Regions from separate parts of the Streptomyces sp. NPDC004435 genome, predicted to be linked through region 3. Evidence: riboswitches for the same ligand, from Rfam matches in the RefSeq annotation. Region 3 holds a riboswitch; each other region holds the start of a gene.

The links. Region 3 has a riboswitch for cyclic di-AMP ahead of ACFYT9_RS24295 (peptidoglycan DD-metalloendopeptidase family protein). Riboswitches for the same ligand answer to the same signal wherever they lie in the genome.
Region 1: another riboswitch for cyclic di-AMP. It lies ahead of ACFYT9_RS06630 (transglycosylase SLT domain-containing protein); the one in region 3 lies ahead of ACFYT9_RS24295 (peptidoglycan DD-metalloendopeptidase family protein).
Region 2: another riboswitch for cyclic di-AMP. It lies ahead of ACFYT9_RS36875 (transglycosylase family protein); the one in region 3 lies ahead of ACFYT9_RS24295 (peptidoglycan DD-metalloendopeptidase family protein).
Region 4: another riboswitch for cyclic di-AMP. It lies ahead of ACFYT9_RS12710 (M23 family metallopeptidase); the one in region 3 lies ahead of ACFYT9_RS24295 (peptidoglycan DD-metalloendopeptidase family protein).

Annotation. Positions count from the first base shown of each region.
Region 1 is NZ_JBIAMB010000003.1:232,005-235,841, forward strand. Features, by position in the region: gene ACFYT9_RS06620 (phospholipase domain-containing protein) at 961-1,398, shown strand; gene ACFYT9_RS06625 (hypothetical protein) at 1,414-2,067, opposite strand; cyclic di-AMP (ydaO/yuaA leader) riboswitch at 2,398-2,583, shown strand; gene ACFYT9_RS06630 (transglycosylase SLT domain-containing protein) at 2,588-3,490, shown strand; gene ACFYT9_RS06635 (phosphoribosyltransferase family protein) at 3,522-3,837, opposite strand, start outside.
Region 2 is NZ_JBIAMB010000031.1:10,821-14,657, reverse strand. Features, by position in the region: gene eno (phosphopyruvate hydratase) at 1-824, opposite strand, end outside; gene ACFYT9_RS36875 (transglycosylase family protein) at 1,113-1,856, opposite strand; cyclic di-AMP (ydaO/yuaA leader) riboswitch at 1,861-2,037, opposite strand; gene ACFYT9_RS36870 (transglycosylase family protein) at 2,302-3,402, opposite strand; gene ACFYT9_RS36865 (cytochrome P450) at 3,611-3,837, opposite strand, start outside.
Region 3 is NZ_JBIAMB010000013.1:211,305-215,141, reverse strand. Features, by position in the region: gene ACFYT9_RS24305 (STM4011 family radical SAM protein) at 1-313, shown strand, start outside; gene ACFYT9_RS24300 (SGNH/GDSL hydrolase family protein) at 300-1,103, opposite strand; gene ACFYT9_RS24295 (peptidoglycan DD-metalloendopeptidase family protein) at 1,265-2,224, opposite strand; cyclic di-AMP (ydaO/yuaA leader) riboswitch at 2,229-2,392, opposite strand; gene ACFYT9_RS24290 (tyrosine-protein phosphatase) at 2,782-3,603, shown strand; gene ACFYT9_RS24285 (DUF6126 family protein) at 3,628-3,792, opposite strand; gene ACFYT9_RS24280 (helix-turn-helix domain-containing protein) at 3,813-3,837, opposite strand, start outside.
Region 4 is NZ_JBIAMB010000006.1:122,880-126,716, reverse strand. Features, by position in the region: gene ACFYT9_RS12725 (GNAT family N-acetyltransferase) at 1-218, opposite strand, end outside; gene ACFYT9_RS12720 (HPr family phosphocarrier protein) at 423-704, shown strand; gene ACFYT9_RS12715 (GntR family transcriptional regulator) at 882-1,565, opposite strand; gene ACFYT9_RS12710 (M23 family metallopeptidase) at 1,759-2,529, opposite strand; cyclic di-AMP (ydaO/yuaA leader) riboswitch at 2,538-2,698, opposite strand; gene ACFYT9_RS12705 (M16 family metallopeptidase) at 2,895-3,837, opposite strand, start outside.

The sequences.
Region 1 (3,837 bases), on a different contig from region 3:
AGCCGCAAGGCCTCCGCCCATCCAGGCCGCATCGGCTCCGGGGCAGGTGGGAGAACAGGACCAGGCTCGCTGCCCCGTGATCATCGACGAGGCGGACCAAGGTCCCCGCCAGCCCGACGGCGGAATGAACCCTGTCGCCGAACCGCGCCCGGTCCCCGACACTCAGCACCCCGCGCGGCAGCCATCCACTCATCGCCCGTACCTCCGCTCGACCAACTTGAGGTCCCCCAGCGGACGGGAGAGGTCCGCTCTCAAAGTCCCAGACCACAGCAGGTGGAAACACCACCGGCAGCGCCTTGATCGGATCCCCGACCATCGCGGCCTGGGCCATCAACGGTGCCGGAACCGCGCGCGCCGCCCTCACCGCGGCCACCAACCCGGCCGCCGCGTACCGCGGATGCCGGTGGCCGGCCATCCACAGCAGATCCACCACCCGGACCGGGTCAAGCTCCCCGACCAGGCGACAGGCCCAACCCACCGCCTCACACACCTGCCGCGTCACCGAGAACGCCACCGCGGAACGCTCGTCGACGCGGTCCACCCGACATGACGGCCCGTCGTCGCCGACCAGTACAACCCCGGGAGGTGGCGCTGCCTCGGTACGACGGAAAGTCACGCACCGGCGGCACGTCGTCGCACCCGATCCTCACCGCATCCCTCAACGGTCGCCGGACCTCTGCCCCGCCCTCCACCCAGGCCACATCGACGCCCGCCACCTCCAGCAAGGCCTCATCGGAATGCGCACGCGTCCTGTCCATGGAACGACCATCACGGGTCTGGTGAGACCTGCCAGGTCAGACTCAATCCACCCTGAAAGGTAAGAACTGGGCATGGCCAACTACACGCGCCGCGCGCGGAGCGTAGTGCGGCGCTCCCGTTGCGTTCCCGAGCTTTCGCGCGATCCAGCCATGATCCTCAAGACTGTGCAGGTCGGGGCCACCAGCACCTAGCAAGCACCGAATCCCGCAACATCGGCCTCGGCTCGGGCTCGGGCTCGGGGAAGTACGACATCTCGATGACGGGCCCCAACCGCTTCCTGCGCCGCTTCATCGGCGACGCCTCCAAGGCCGGCCGGGCGATCGAGGTGGCGGCCCGCTTCGCGGTCGAGCCGGGTTCCGGGAAGACCGCCGTCCGGTTCAGGCTGACCAACACCTCCGGCGGCCCGGTCACCTTCACCATCCGCTCCAACGCCTACCACACGGACGCCCGTGGACCTGCACCGTCACCGCCGGATCCTCGCGCGAGGACTGGTTCGACGCGGTGGCGTACGCGGACGGCTGGTACGACTTCACGGTCCTGGCGGACGTCGACGGCACCTGGTCCCGCCGGCACACCGGCACTCCGGTACACCGACACACCGGCCACATCGAGACCGGCGCGCCCAGCGTGACCGGCTGACGGTCTCTCGCACGCTCACCGTCCGGCCAGGGCCGCGCGCCGGATCGTGGCGTCGACGAGCGCGAGCGCGTCCTCCGCGCTGCGGCCCGGCGCGCGGTTCCAGGGGCCGATGAGTCCGTGCCACCCCTGGGACCGCAGTTCGGTCATGATCCAGGCGCCGGCCTCGTTCATGGTGGACGCGCTGCCGTGACCCAGCCGGTGGGCGGCGAGCATGGCGCCGCAGAGGCACCGGGCGCCGCGTGCGTCGCGCAGCTTGTACGGGGTGTTCTGCCAGCCCCACTCCGTCAGCACCCGGCGCGCGTACGCCAGGTGGACGGACGGGCGCACGTCACGGCGGCCGATCCGCCGCCAGGCGTGCAGCCGGTCCGGGAGTGCGGCCCCGATCCGGCCGGGCAGCGGCCGCTCGGCGGGCGGGGCCGGCGGCAGCGCGCCGAGCGCGTCGGCGACGAGGCGGTCGACGGGGACCGAGAGGAGCCGCCGCCATGCCTCCGGGTCTGGAGCCGGCCGGGCGGGGAGCGGCGCGAGCAGGCGCTCCCAGGCGGCGCTCTCGTAGAGCCGGGCCGCCTCGCGATCGAGGGCGTCGGGGTCGAGGGCGTCGGAGCCGAGCGGCTGCGCGGAGGTGGGCGCCGTGCGGGGCGGGGCGGTACGCGATGAGACAGGAAGCGACATTCCTCCATCATTGATGCCGAATGTCTGATTTGCGACTTATGCGCGAAGTCTCGCGTGTCGCCCACCACTCCCTCTCGGGTGCATTACGCCGCACTATTCCATGAACGGAATAAGGCGCCCTATTCGGGCATTGCACACCCAGTGACGCGACTCACTTTCCGGGTGCCGCAAGCGGGTCCGCACCCCTCACGAGCCGCACGGGGCAAGGGATTCCGGACCGCCCTCCCGCACGGTCGATCTTGAATTCCGCCTCGTCGATCTTTACCCTTCCTTTTCCCTCGCATTCCCGTCTTGTTCCCCACCGTATTTCTCGCCTACGGTCACCTCCATTCGAGCGGATCGCCGAATCCTGCCACCGCCCGAAAGACCTCCCATTTCACCCGACGGCAGGAGCGGGGGACCCACCACACCGCCGGTCCGGCCAGCCGGAGCGGCTCGGGGTGAAGCCGCGTGCGCGCGGCCGGACACCTCCCGTCCGAACCCGACAGCTCACCTCGCAGGCGCCGGAGAGGAAACCGTCATGGCCGCTCACGGCAAGCACCGCCGCCCCCGACGCCGTCCCGTCTCCCGAGGTCTCGCCTTCGCGGGCACCGGCGGAGTCGCTCTGGCCCTGCCCCTGGTCGTGCCCGCCACGGCCGGCGCCGAGCCCGCCGCGCAGGCGGCCGCCCCGGCCGCCTCCGTCGCCGCCCCGGCCGTGCGGGCCGCCGCGGCCGCGCAGGCTCCCGCCGCGCCCGCCGCCACCCGCGCGTACACCGTCGTGAAGGGCGACTCGCTTTCCCTGATCGCCCACCGAAAGGGAATTCAGGGCGGCTGGAAGTCGCTTTACCAGGCGAACAAGACTGCGGTGGGTGACAATCCGTCACTCATTCACCCGGGCCTCGAACTGACGATTCGTCGGGATTCCGCGAAGGCCGCCCCCGCGGCCGAGAAGCCGGTCCGCGAGAGCGCCGCCAAGACCGCCTCGAAGTCCGACGCCAAGCCCGCCTCCGCCGGTTCGGCCGAACGGGCGAGCCGTTCCTCCGCCCGCGCGGCGGCCCCGGCCGTTCAGACCAAGGCCCAGCCGGCCGCCGCCAAGGCCGCGCCCGCCGCCGCCACCCGGTACGCCGACAACCTCGACGGCTGGATCCGCGAGTCGCTGGACGTCATGGCCGGCTACGGCATCCCCGGCTCGTACGACGGCATCCTCCGCAACGTCATGCGCGAGTCCTCCGGCAACCCCCGTGCCGTCAACCTCTGGGACTCGAACGCCGCCAAGGGCACCCCCTCCAAGGGCCTGCTCCAGGTCATCGACCCGACCTTCGCGGCCTACCACGTGCCGGGCACCTCGCTCGACCCGTACGACCCCGTCGCCAACATCACCGCCGCCTGCAACTACGCGGCCGACCGCTACGGCTCCATCGACAACGTCAACGGCCCCTACTGATCCATCCCGCCGCTATTGATCCACCCCGCCGTCACCGATCCACCCCGCCGCCCACCGTCCTGAAGCGGCCGGTGAACCAGGCGGTCGCCAGCGCCGCCACCTCCTCCAGGGCCCCGGGCTCCTCGAAGAGGTGGCCTGCGCCCAGCACGACCTCGACGCGGCTCTCGCAGCGCAGCAGCGCCTCGGCCCGCCGGTTGAGGTCCAGGACCGGTTCGTCGGCCCCGCCGACGATCAGCAGGGTCGGCGCCCGGACGGCGGCCAGGCGCTCCTCCGCGAGGTCGGGCCGACCGCCCCGGGACACCACGGCGGCCACCTCGTCCTCCGGCGCGGCCGCCGCCCACAGGGCC
Region 2 (3,837 bases), on a different contig from region 3:
AGCTCCTCGTAGTACTCCGTCATCTCGGCGGCGGAGCGCTCCTTGCCCTCGAAGAGGTACTTGCCGTCCTTGTAGAACTCGGAGGCGGCGACGTCCAGGGCGAGGGCGACGTCCTTGCCGGGCACGTAGCCGGCCTGCTTGATGGCCTCCAGGATGAGGTCGAGCGCCTCACGGTTGGAGCCGAGGTTCGGGGCGAAGCCGCCCTCGTCGCCGAGGCCGGTGGAGAGGCCCTTGGTCTTCAGGACGGACTTGAGGGTGTGGTAGACCTCGGTGCCCCAGCGCAGGGCCTCGGAGAAGGACTCCGCGCCGATCGGGGCGATCATGAACTCCTGGATGTCGACGTTGGAGTCGGCGTGCGACCCACCGTTGAGGATGTTCATCATCGGAACGGGCAGCAGGTGCGCGTTCGGGCCGCCGAGGTAGCGGAAGAGGGGGAGGTCGCTGGCCTCGGAGGCGGCGTGCGCGACGGCGAGGGAGACGCCGAGGATGGCGTTGGCGCCGAGCGAGGACTTGTCCGGGGTGGCGTCCAGGTCGAACATGGCCTGGTCGATCAGGCGCTGCTCGGTGGCGTCGTAGCCGACGAGCTCCGGGCCGATCTGCTCGATGACGGCGAGGACGGCCTTCTCGACACCCTTGCCGAGGTAGCGGTTCTGGTCACCGTCGCGGAGCTCCAGGGCCTCGAACGCACCGGTGGAGGCACCGGACGGCACGGCAGCACGACCGGTGCTGCCGTCGTCGAGGCCGACCTCGACCTCGACCGTGGGGTTGCCTCGGGAGTCCAGGATTTCCCGGGCTACGACGACGTCGATGGACGGCACGAGCATCTCCTTCTGGGATGTGACGCTAGGTGTGACGCATGGGTCGCAAGGTCTCGTTCGCCTTGCGACAAGAGCCTAACCGGCTCCGGCGCTCCCGCCCGCCGACCGCCCGTCCCCTGGGACGAAAAAGGGCCCAAGAGCATGCATGGGGGGACGAAAGACCCGGGATCTACTGGACAGTAACGGCAGAACCCCGGTCCCGAGCCACGGGGGAAGGGGCTCGGGACCGGGGTGGTCACCGCGGGAGGGTCGTCGGGCACCGGAAAGCCGCCGGACTCACCGGTGCCGGGGGCCTCACTTCAGGTGGAGCTGCTGGCCCGGGTAGATCAGGTCGGCGTCCTCGACGACGTCCTTGTTGAGCTCGAAGAGCTTCGCCCAGCCGCCCTCGACGCCACGGGCGTCGGCGATCTTGCTGAGGGTGTCGCCGGCCACGACCTTGTACTCGCCGTCGCCCTTCTTGACCTTCTTGCCGGTCGGGGTGGTGACGGTCTTCTTGGCGGCGGCCTGCGGCGCGGGCTGGGCCTTCGGGGCCTGGCGCTGCTCGCTGCGGGTGGTCGGCTGCTCGGCGGAGCGCTTGGGGGCGCTCTGCTGGGTGCTCTGCTGCGGGGCGCTCTGCTGCTGGGTGCTCTGCTGCGGGGCAGCCTCGGCGGAGCCGCCGTCGTAGGAGGCGGAGGAGAGGCCCACGCCGCAGCTCGGCCACGCGCCCTTGCCCTGGCCCGCGAGGACCTTCTCAGCGACGGCGATCTGCTGCGACTTGCTGGCCTGGTTGGCGGTGGGGGCGTAGGCGGTGCCGCCGTACGCGGCCCAGGTGGAGGCCGAGAACTGGAGGCCGCCGTAGTAGCCGTTGCCGGTGTTGATGGACCAGTTGCCACCGGACTCGCACTGGGCGACGCGGTCCCACTCGGAGGCGGTGGCGGCCGAGGCGGTGCCGGCGGCCATCAGCGGGGCGGCGACGGCCGCACCGGTGACGCCGACGAGGGCGACGACGCGAGTGGCCTTGGAGGGACGACGGCGCTTGCCCGTGCCGGAGAACAGCATGGAGTTTCCTCTTCACCGACGCCTGTGAGGTGAGCTGTCGGGTTCGGGCTTGAAGAGTTCGCCCGGCCACGCGTCCTAGCGCGCGGCTTCACCCCTAGCCGGTCGTCCGGCCGTCGTGGTCGACGGCCGGGACCGGCACGAACCTTGGGTCCCCCACTCCTGCCTGCGGCGCTTTCGCGACGACAATTCCCGGCGGCCGACGGCAGGACTCGGCGTTTCGGTCGACGGGGCCCGCGGTGGCGAGCGGTGATGACCGTAGACATACACCTGCTCGAAGTTCAAAGGGCCTTACGACGGACAAAACGCCCTTACTTGCACTCCGTCAGACCTCGTTTGCCCAGGTGAGAGCTGACGGAAGCAAAGTTTGCGGACGTGACACGCCAGTTGGGGCGAAGAGACCCATGTCTCACTTTCCCAAAATCGGACATACAGCCCTGAAACGACCTCACTTCTCTGCGGAAGGAGTCACCAGCTCAAGGCTCTGACCAGGGAGGATGAGATCCGGATCGGTGCCGACCGTATGGCGGTTGGCGTCATAGAGGGCGTCCCAGCCGCCGGCGAGATCGTTCTCCTGCGCAATCTCCGACAGGCTGTCACCCGGCCGCACGGTGTAGGCGTCGCTTGCGTCCGAGTTGACGGGGATTGAGGTGACCTTGTCCGCAGCTGCGGCATGTCGCCCGGATTCCTGCTCAGTGTCCGTCTTGTCGGTTTCCTCCGGGGCGGCCTCGCCCCGGTGCTTGCCCGTCCCGGGCGTGGCCGACGACTCGTCAGCCCCGTCCGTACCGGGGGTCTCCGGGGTGGTGGACCCCTCGGGCGCGACGGGGGTCTCGGGGGCCTCCGAGCCGTCCGGAGGCGTGACCGGCGTGCCGGGCGCGGTGGTGCCGGGGGCGCCCGTGGAGGCGTCCGGCGTGCCCGTGGAGGCGTCCGGGGCGGTCGTCGACGGCGGCGTGGCGGTTCCCTCGGAGGCCGGCGTGGTGGGCGCGGCGGGCGTCTTCGGGGCCGCGGGCTTCGTGGGCGTGGCCGGGGCGGTCTCCGCCTCGCCGGCGGCCTGCTCCGCCTCCTCGGCCCGCTCGGCGGGCGCCGTGGTCTTCGCGGCGGGTGCGGCGGGCTTCTCCGCCTTCTCGCCCGCGTCGGCGCTCGCGGCGGTGTCCGTGCCGCCGGTCCAGTTCGACTCGGGGGCCAGGCCGCCCTCGTTCTCCTGCTGGACGGCCGGGCCCGGCTGCACGCCGGTCGCCCTGCCGTCGTCGGTGAGCCCGGCGATGGGGGCGCAGGTGGCCCAGTCGGTGCTGCCGGAGGAGAGCGCCTTGTCGGCCACGGTGATCTGCTGCGCGCGGCTGGCGAGGTCGGGGCTGGGGGCGTAGGCGAGTCCGCCGTGCCGCTCCCACGCCTCCTGCGTCATCTGGAGGCCGCCGTACTGGCCGTTGCCGAAGTTGGCGCTCCACTGGCCGGCGGACTCGCAGGCGGCGACCCGGTCCCAGGTGGCCGCGTCGGCGGCGGAGGCGGATCCGGCGGCGAGCAGCGGCAGCGCCATGGCGGATCCGGTCACTCCCGCGGTGACGACGATCGCGGGAGCCTGACGGGGTCGACGGTGTCGTCCGTTTCCGGAAAGCATGTCGGGGCCTTTCGCGTGACGGCAGGGACGGCAGGGACGGCCGGGTTCCGGCCGAACGCTGGCGCGAAGGTAGCCGCATTCGAACGTCCGTCACAAGTCGATGGCTTCCCGATCACGTGAAGATCACATTTCTGACACACCGTCACCCGCCCTGCGGGGGTGCGGATGGGGTGAACTCCACCGGAAGCGTGCGCAACCCCCTCATGATGAGCCCGCCGCGCCACCGCAGTTCCTCCGGATCGACCCCAAGTCGCAGGTCCGGAAGGCGGGTCAGGAGGGTGGCGAGCGCGGTCTGCCCCTCCAGGCGGGCGAGCGGCGCGCCCAGGCAGTAGTGGATGCCGTGCCCGTACCCGAGGTGCTGGTTGTCCC
Region 3 (3,837 bases):
GGAGATCGATCCGCTCTTCGGCTACAGCCGGCACCCGCACCGCTCGGCGGGGCTGCCCTGCCGGACCGGCGAGTCGGTGGTGTCGGTGGACGGCGCGGGGACGGTGCGGCGCTGCCACTTCGTCAGGGCCGAGCTGGGCAACCTGTACGACGGCTCGTACCGTGCCGCGCTGCGGCCCCGCGCCTGTCCCCTCGCCGTCTGCGACTGCCACATCGGCTACGTCCACCTGGAGACGCTGCCGCTGTACGACGTGTTCGCCGGCGGGGTCCTGGAGCGGATCCCCGCCGGCCGTCCGGGAGCTACAGGGGCATGAGGTCGGGGCGCTTGGCCTCGACGTGGTCGCCGGAGCTCTCGCCGCGCAGCCGCCGTCCGATCCACGGCACCAGGTACTCGCGCGCCCAGTGGATGTCGTCCCGGCGGACCTCCAGCGGGCCCCGGGCGGGCAGCGGGGGCCACGCCTGGTCGGGGTCGGCCGGGACCGGCAGGCCGAGGACCTGGGCGGCGCGCAGCGCGACCCTGGTGTGCCCCTCGGGCGAGAGGTGCAGCCGGTCGTCGTCCCAGGCGCGCCGGTCCTGGACGGAGCGGAGCGACCACAGGTCGAGGACCGGGCAGTCGTAGCGGTCGGCGATGGCGCGGACGTGGGCCGTGTACGTGGCGATCTTGCCGCGCAGGTGCTTGAGGACGGGCACGTCACGGGTGTCGAAGCCGGTGGTGACCATCACGGTGCCGACGGCGGAGGTGAGGTCCCGGACGGCCCGCTCGAAGCGCTCCGCGACGTCGTCGGGGTCGGTGCCGGGCCGGATGATGTCGTTGCCGCCCGCGCAGAAGGTCACCAGGTCGGGGGCGAGCTCCTTCGCCCGGGGGACCTGCTCGGCCACGATCTGGTCGAGGAGGCGTCCGCGGACGGCCAGGTTGGCGTAGCGGAAGTCCTCGTGGTCCGGCAGCTGGTCGGCGAGGAGCACCGCGAAGCGGTCGGCCCAGCCGACGTAGCCGCCGTCGGGTCCGGGGTCGCCGACGCCCTCCGTGAAGCTGTCACCGATCGCCGCGTACGACCCGAATGACCCGAACGCGTTCTTGTCTGTTTCTCTCGAATCGTCTGCCACGGCAGCACATCCTTCCGGTTCGGATGTGACCTACGCGACCGTAAGGAGGGGTTGACGGCGGGTGATATATGCCACCGATAAAGAATTTGCCAAGCCGGAATAGGGCGAAGGCCCGGCACCGAGAGGTGCCGGGCCTTCGTGTGGCCGTGGAGCCGGACGGGTCAGATCGACACGCCGTGCTGGCGCAGGTAGGCCAGCGGGTCGATGTCCGCGCCGTAGCTCGGCGAGGTGCGGATCTCGAAGTGCAGGTGCGGGCCGGTGGAGTTGCCGGTGGAGCCGGAGAGGCCGATCTGCTGGCCGCCGCTCACCGACTGGCCGGAGGAGACGGAGAGGGAGGAGAGGTGGGCGTACTGCGAGTAGTTGCCGTCGGCGTGCTGGATGACGACCTCGTTGCCGTAGGCGCCGCTCCAGCCGGCGGAGACGACCGTGCCGGCGCCGACGGCGCGGACGGTGGTGCCGGAGGAGGCGATGAAGTCGGCACCGGTGTGGTAGCCGGAGGACCACATGGAGCCGGAGGCGCGGTACGGGGTGGAGACGCCGCCGGAGACCGGGGCGACCCAGCCGGAGGAGGCGGCCGGCTCGGCGGCGGCCGGGGCGGCGGCGCGCTCGGCGGAGCGCGAGGCGCGGGTCTGCTCGCCGGCGGCGGCCTTCGGGGCGGCCTTGCGCTCGGCCTTCGGGGCGGCCTCGGCGGCCTTCGGGGCGACCTTGGCGGCGGCGGGCTTCGGGGCGGCGGCCTTGGCGGTGTTCTTGGCACCGAGGGTGAGCTTCATGCCCGGGAGGATGAGCGAGGGGTTCTCGCCGACGACCTGGCGGTTGTCGGAGTAGAGCTTCTGCCAGCCGCCGGCCACGTTCTGCTCGGCGGCGATCTTGGACAGGTAGTCGCCGGCGACGACGGAGTACGTCTTCGGGGCGGCAGCCTTGGCCGCAGGGGCGGCCTGGACGTGGGCGGCGGCGCTCACGACGCCGGCGGAGACGGCGGCCGGGGCGGCCTGCTCGGCGGCGTGGGCTCCGGTGGCGCCGATCAGCGGCAGGGCGACGACGGCGCCGCCGGTGCCGGCGGCCACGAGGCCACGGGTGAGGAAGGTGGACTTCTGGCGGCGGTGCTTACCGTTCGCGGGCATGGCGAATTCCTCTCCGGCGCCTGCGAGGTGAGCTGTCGGGTTCGGACTGGAGATGTCCGGCCGCGTGTGTCACGCGGCTTCACCCCGAGCCGTCCTGCGTCGCGGGACCGGCGTACTTCCTTGGGTCCCCCGCTCCTGCCACGCGATGGGATGGGGTCGAATTCCGGACGGTGGCAGGATTCGGCGGTCCGACCGGATTGACGGCGACGCTAGACGAGCGGGGTCGGCGCGAACAAGCCGCCGTATTCGACGGGCATTCCGGGGCGATCTTCGGGCCCGGAATTCCGGTCACCCTCCGTCGATGACGGTCCCTCGATTCCCTTTTCAGGGCGGGTGATTGGCGCGGGCCGTCGGCCACGATCCGTCACCTTTATGACGCTGCTCACGCGCGGAATTCCATCTCCCCCTCAACCAGGGCGCGTTACCCCAAGGCATTTCAATACGGACAGATCGCCCATTACCGACCAGGGGGGTGCGCCGCGACCCGCGCCCCTGGATGATTGCGGGGGGAACCGATCTCGTCCGGTCCCGTGAACACCTCACCCCCAGGAGCATCCGTGACGCAGCAGTTGCCGCAGGTCCAGCCCCTCGAACCCGGCGAGCCCGAGCTCGCGGAGGTCCGCAACTTCCGGGACGTGGGCGGCCTGCCGACGACGGACGGGCGCGCCGTCCGCCCCGGCGCCCTCTTCCGCAGCGGCCACCTGGCCGACGCCACCGAGTCCGACGCGGCCTTCCTCGACGGCCTCGGCCTGCACACGATCTTCGACTTCCGCAACGAGGCCGACGCGAAGGTGGAGGGGCCGGACGTCGAGCTCCCGGGCGTACGGAACGTGAACATACCCCTGAGCGACCCGGCCGACGGCAAGGAGTTCTGGCGGATGGTCCGCGAGGGCGACCTCGACACGCTGCGGGGCCTGCTGGGCGACGGCAAGGCCGCGGAGCGGATGACGGTCTCGTACCGCCGGATGATCGTGGAGCGGACCGCCGAGCACAGCCGGGTCCTGCACTCCCTCGCCGAGGACTCCGTCCCGGCCCTGATGCACTGCGCGGCCGGCAAGGACCGCGCCGGGCTCTCGATCGCCATCACCCTGCTCGCCCTGGGCGTGGAGCGCGAGGCGATCGAGGCCGACTACGTGAAGTCGGACGCCCCGCACCGCCGCTACAAGGTGCGCCGCAGCTCCACCGCCCGGGACGCGATGGCGCCCGAGGTGATGGAGCTGCTCAGCCCGCTCTTCGACGCGCGGGTGGAGTACCTGCGGGCCGCGTTCGAGACGATCGACGCGACCTGGGGCTCGGTGGACACCTACCTCGCGGACGGCCTGAAGCTGGCGCCCGAGACCCGCGAGCGGCTGCGGGAGCGGTTCCTCACGGAGGCGTGAGGAAGCCGCCGTCCCGGGATCCGGCTACTGGTTCTGCCCGCCGAGCATGAAGAGCAGGTAGAGGAAGCCGGCGAAGAGGTGACCGGCGATCAGGTACGCGAAGAGGCGGAGCACAAGCCCCTTGGGGAACTTGCCCTCACCGCGCTCTTCGCCGGTGACCGGGGCGGAATTCGCTGACTTGTCGGACATGTCGGTCAACCCTTCGGGGCTCAGCGGGGGTGCGGGGCGCCGCCG
Region 4 (3,837 bases), on a different contig from region 3:
TCGTCGGCGGTGATGGGCCGGACGCGCGCGGTGCCGCCGTCGCGGAGCACGACGTCGGCCTCCCAGTGGTCGGGGTAGGCGTGCTCCTCCGGAGCCGGGGGCTTCTCCGGGGCCGTGGGCTTCCCCGGGGCCGTGGGCTCCTCCGGGCTCGGGTGCTCCCCCGCTCCCGCCCCCGCCGCCCCGCCCGTCCCGTCCGCCTGCTCCGACGCGCTCCGCATGGGGCAAAGCCTACGGCCGGGGTGCGACACCGGCACCGTTCGCGCGCCCACTCCCCGGGCGTGTACGGCTCGCGCACCCCTGCCGCCCCGTGCAAGGTAGGAGGGCCGAACGTCGCACGGATGCGGGACCTCGGTCGGCCGGACCACGCCGCTTCCCGTGAGAGACTGGTCTAGACAACCGCTGAAGACCTGAAGGGCAACACCATGGCTGAGCGCCGCGTCAACGTCGGCTGGGCCGAGGGCCTGCACGCCCGCCCCGCCTCCATCTTCGTCCGTGCCGCCACGGCCTCCGGTGTCCCGGTGACCATCGCCAAGGCCGACGGCAACCCGGTGAACGCCGCCTCCATGCTCGCGGTGCTCGGCCTGGGCGCGCAGGGCGGCGAGGAGATCGTGCTCGCTTCGGACGCCGAGGGCGCCGAGGCCGCGCTGGAGCGCCTCGCCAAGCTCGTCGCCGAGGGTCTCGAGGAGCTTCCCGAGACGGTCTGACCCAGCGGGTCGATTCCTTCTCCTCCCGGACGGCCGTGTCCCCGGAATTCCCGGGCGACACGGCCGTTCGGCATTTACGGGAAGGATGAATCCCGGCATCCCGGGTCTCGGCAATTCGGTTTCCGGGCAGCACGAAATGCACTCCGGGATTGCTATTCTTTGTATACGGCGCCCGTGTTAATTCCGGACGCTCGCCGTGTTGACGGCATGTTGCGAAACCCTCACGTGGCCCCGCTCGGGCCTTTTCAGCCGGTGCAGCGGGAGCGTGTGCTCGGCGTGCAGGGCGGTCAGCGCGCGGGCCCGTTCGGCGTCCCCGCGCGCGACGGCGTCGACGATCGCCCCGTGCTCGGCCCACGCCTCCACCGGCCGGTCCGGCTGGTCCACCACGTACATCCAGGCGATCTTGTGGCGCAGCTGGGTGAGGAGGGCGGAGAGCGCGGGGCTCCCCGACGCCTGCGCGAGCGTCTCGTGGAACCAGGCGCCAAGCGCCCGCAGGTCCTCGCCCTGCCCCCGGCGGGCCCTCTCCTGCCCCAGCCTGACCAGGCCGCGCAGCACCTTGAGGTGGGCGTCGGTGCGCCGCTGGGCGGCCCGGGCGGCGCCGAGCGGTTCGAGCAGCGCCCGTACGTCGAGGAGGTCGGCGGCCTCCTGCTCGGTGGGCTCGGCGACCTGGGCGCCCGCATGGCGCCGGCTGACCACGAAGCCCTCGGACTCCAGGGTGCGCAGCGCCTCGCGGACCGGGACGCGGGAGACTCCGTAGCGGCGGGCCAGCTGCTCCTCGGTGAGCCGGCTGCCGCGCCCGAAGACCCCCGAGACGATGTCGTCCCGGATCGCCGTGCATACCGATTGCGCGGGAACCCGCATGTCCGACCTCCGCTTTCGCTCCGCGCGCACCGAATTCGAGCGGCGCTTCTCACGCGACTCTATTGCAGTGCGCCGGAAATTCCGATGCCCCCTCGGAATTCGCCCGCTCCGCGGCAGCGCCCGTATCGGGCGAGGAGACACGAAAAGGCCCCGGCTCGTGTGAGCCGGGGCCGTTTCGACGCGGGGTGACGGGTCAGAGGCTGACGCCGCGGGCGCGGAGGTACGCGACGGGGTTGAGGTCGGAGCCGTACTCGGCGGTGGCACGGGCCTCGAAGTGGAGGTGCGGGCCGGTCGAGTTGCCGGTCGAGCCCGAGATGCCTATCTGCTGGCCGGGCTCGACGGACTGGCCGACGTAGACACCGATGGACGACAGGTGGCCGTACTGGGTGTAGGTGCCGTCGTTCATCCGGATCACGATGTTGTTGCCGTACGCGCCGCCCCAGCCGGCCTCGACGACGGTGCCGGAGCCGACGGAGACGACCGAGCTGCCGTAGGCGGCGTGGAAGTCGACGCCGGAGTGGCTGCCGGAGGACCAGAGGGAGCCGCCGGTCTTGTAACCGGTGGAGACGTACGAGCCGGCGACCGGGAGGTTGAAGGAGGCGAGCCGACGGCGCTCGGCCTCACGGGCGGCGCGCTCCTTGGCCTCGCGGATCTCCTGGGCGCGGGCCTCGGCCTGGCGCTTCGCCTCGGCGCGCGCCTTGGCGCGGGCATCGGCCTCGGCGACCTCCAGCTCCTGGGCGGCGGCCTGGGCGCTGAGCTGGTCGGCGATGGACTCGTCGGCGATCACCCGGGTGAGGCCGGTGTCCTCGGGGGAACGGTCGTCCGTGTCGGCGGCGAGCGCCGGAGAGGCGAGGGTGCCGACGACACCGGTGGTGGCGAGGGCGGCCACGCCGGCGATGCCGGCGCTGCGGCGAGCCAGTCGGCTCGCACCACGATGTTTCCCGGTGGCACGGGTGAACGCCAAGACGGTTCCTTTCCTTCCTTCTCGCCTACCGGGTTAGCTGACGGGTTCGGAGCAGGAAGGTCTCCTACGGGCCCCTCCGCGCGGCGAAGGCGTCCGATTCACCCCAGGGACTGTGTGGGTCCCCGGCTCCCCAGGCTCGCGCCTGACGGGGACTCGGCGATGGCTGCCCGGTGCCGCGGGTGCGGCGCGTGCGTCGGTCGGACAGCCGGGACGACGCTAGGCCGGAGGGATGTCAATCACCAAACGGTCTCGCTGATTTGTAAGACACGCCACAGGGCAAACGATCACCCTTGGCGCCATAACGGACAAAGCGGAGGTCTCCGACGCTTCATCACATCGGAGACCTCCGCCGGGCCGACGAGGCGTCAGCTCACCACGGACACCTCACCGATGCCGAGGGCCCGCACGGGCTCCTCGATCTCGGAGGCGTCGCCCACCAGGACCGTCACCAGGCGGTCCACAGGGAAGGCGCTGCCGGCGGCGGCAGTGGCCTCGACCGTGCCCGTCTCGGCGAGCCGCGCGTACAACCGGGCCTGGTAGTCGTCCGGCAGGTGCTGCTCGACCTGGTCGGAGAGGGTCGCCGCGACCGAGGCGGCCGTCTCGTACTTGAGCGGCGCCACGCCCACCAGGTTCTGCACGGCGACGTCGCGCTCGGCGTCGGTCAGACCGCCCTCGGCCAGCGTGCGGAGCACCTTCCACAGGTCGTCGAGGGCCGGGCCGGTGTTGGGGGTGTCGATCGAGCCGCTGATGGCCAGCAGCGAGGCACCGTGGCCCTCGCCGTCCGAGCGGAGCACCTGCCCGAAGGCGCGCACGCCGTACGTGTATCCCTTCTCCTCGCGCAGCACCGCGTCCAGACGGGAGGTCAGGGTGCCGCCCAGGCAGTAGACACCGAGGACCTGCGCGGCCCAGACGGCGTCGTGGCGGTCCGGGCCGATCCGGCCGATGAGCAGCTGCGTCTGGACCGCACCGGGGCGGTCGACGATGACGACCCGTCCGGTGTCGTCGGCGGTGATCGGCGGCATCGGGCGCGGCGCGGCCGGCTTGCCGGTCCAGCCGCCGAGGGTCTCTGCGAGGACCTTGTCCAGGTCCACGCCGGTCAGGTCGCCGACGACGACCGCGGTGGCGGCGGCGGGCCGCACGTGCCCGTCGTAGAAGGCGCGGACGGCGGCGGCGTCGATGGCCTCCACCGTCTCCTTGGTGCCCTGGCGCGGCCGGGACATCCGCGCGGTGGCCGGGAAGAGCTCCTTGTAGAGCTGCTTGGCCGCGCGGCGGCTCGGGTTGGCCGCCTCGTGCGGGATCTCGTCGAGC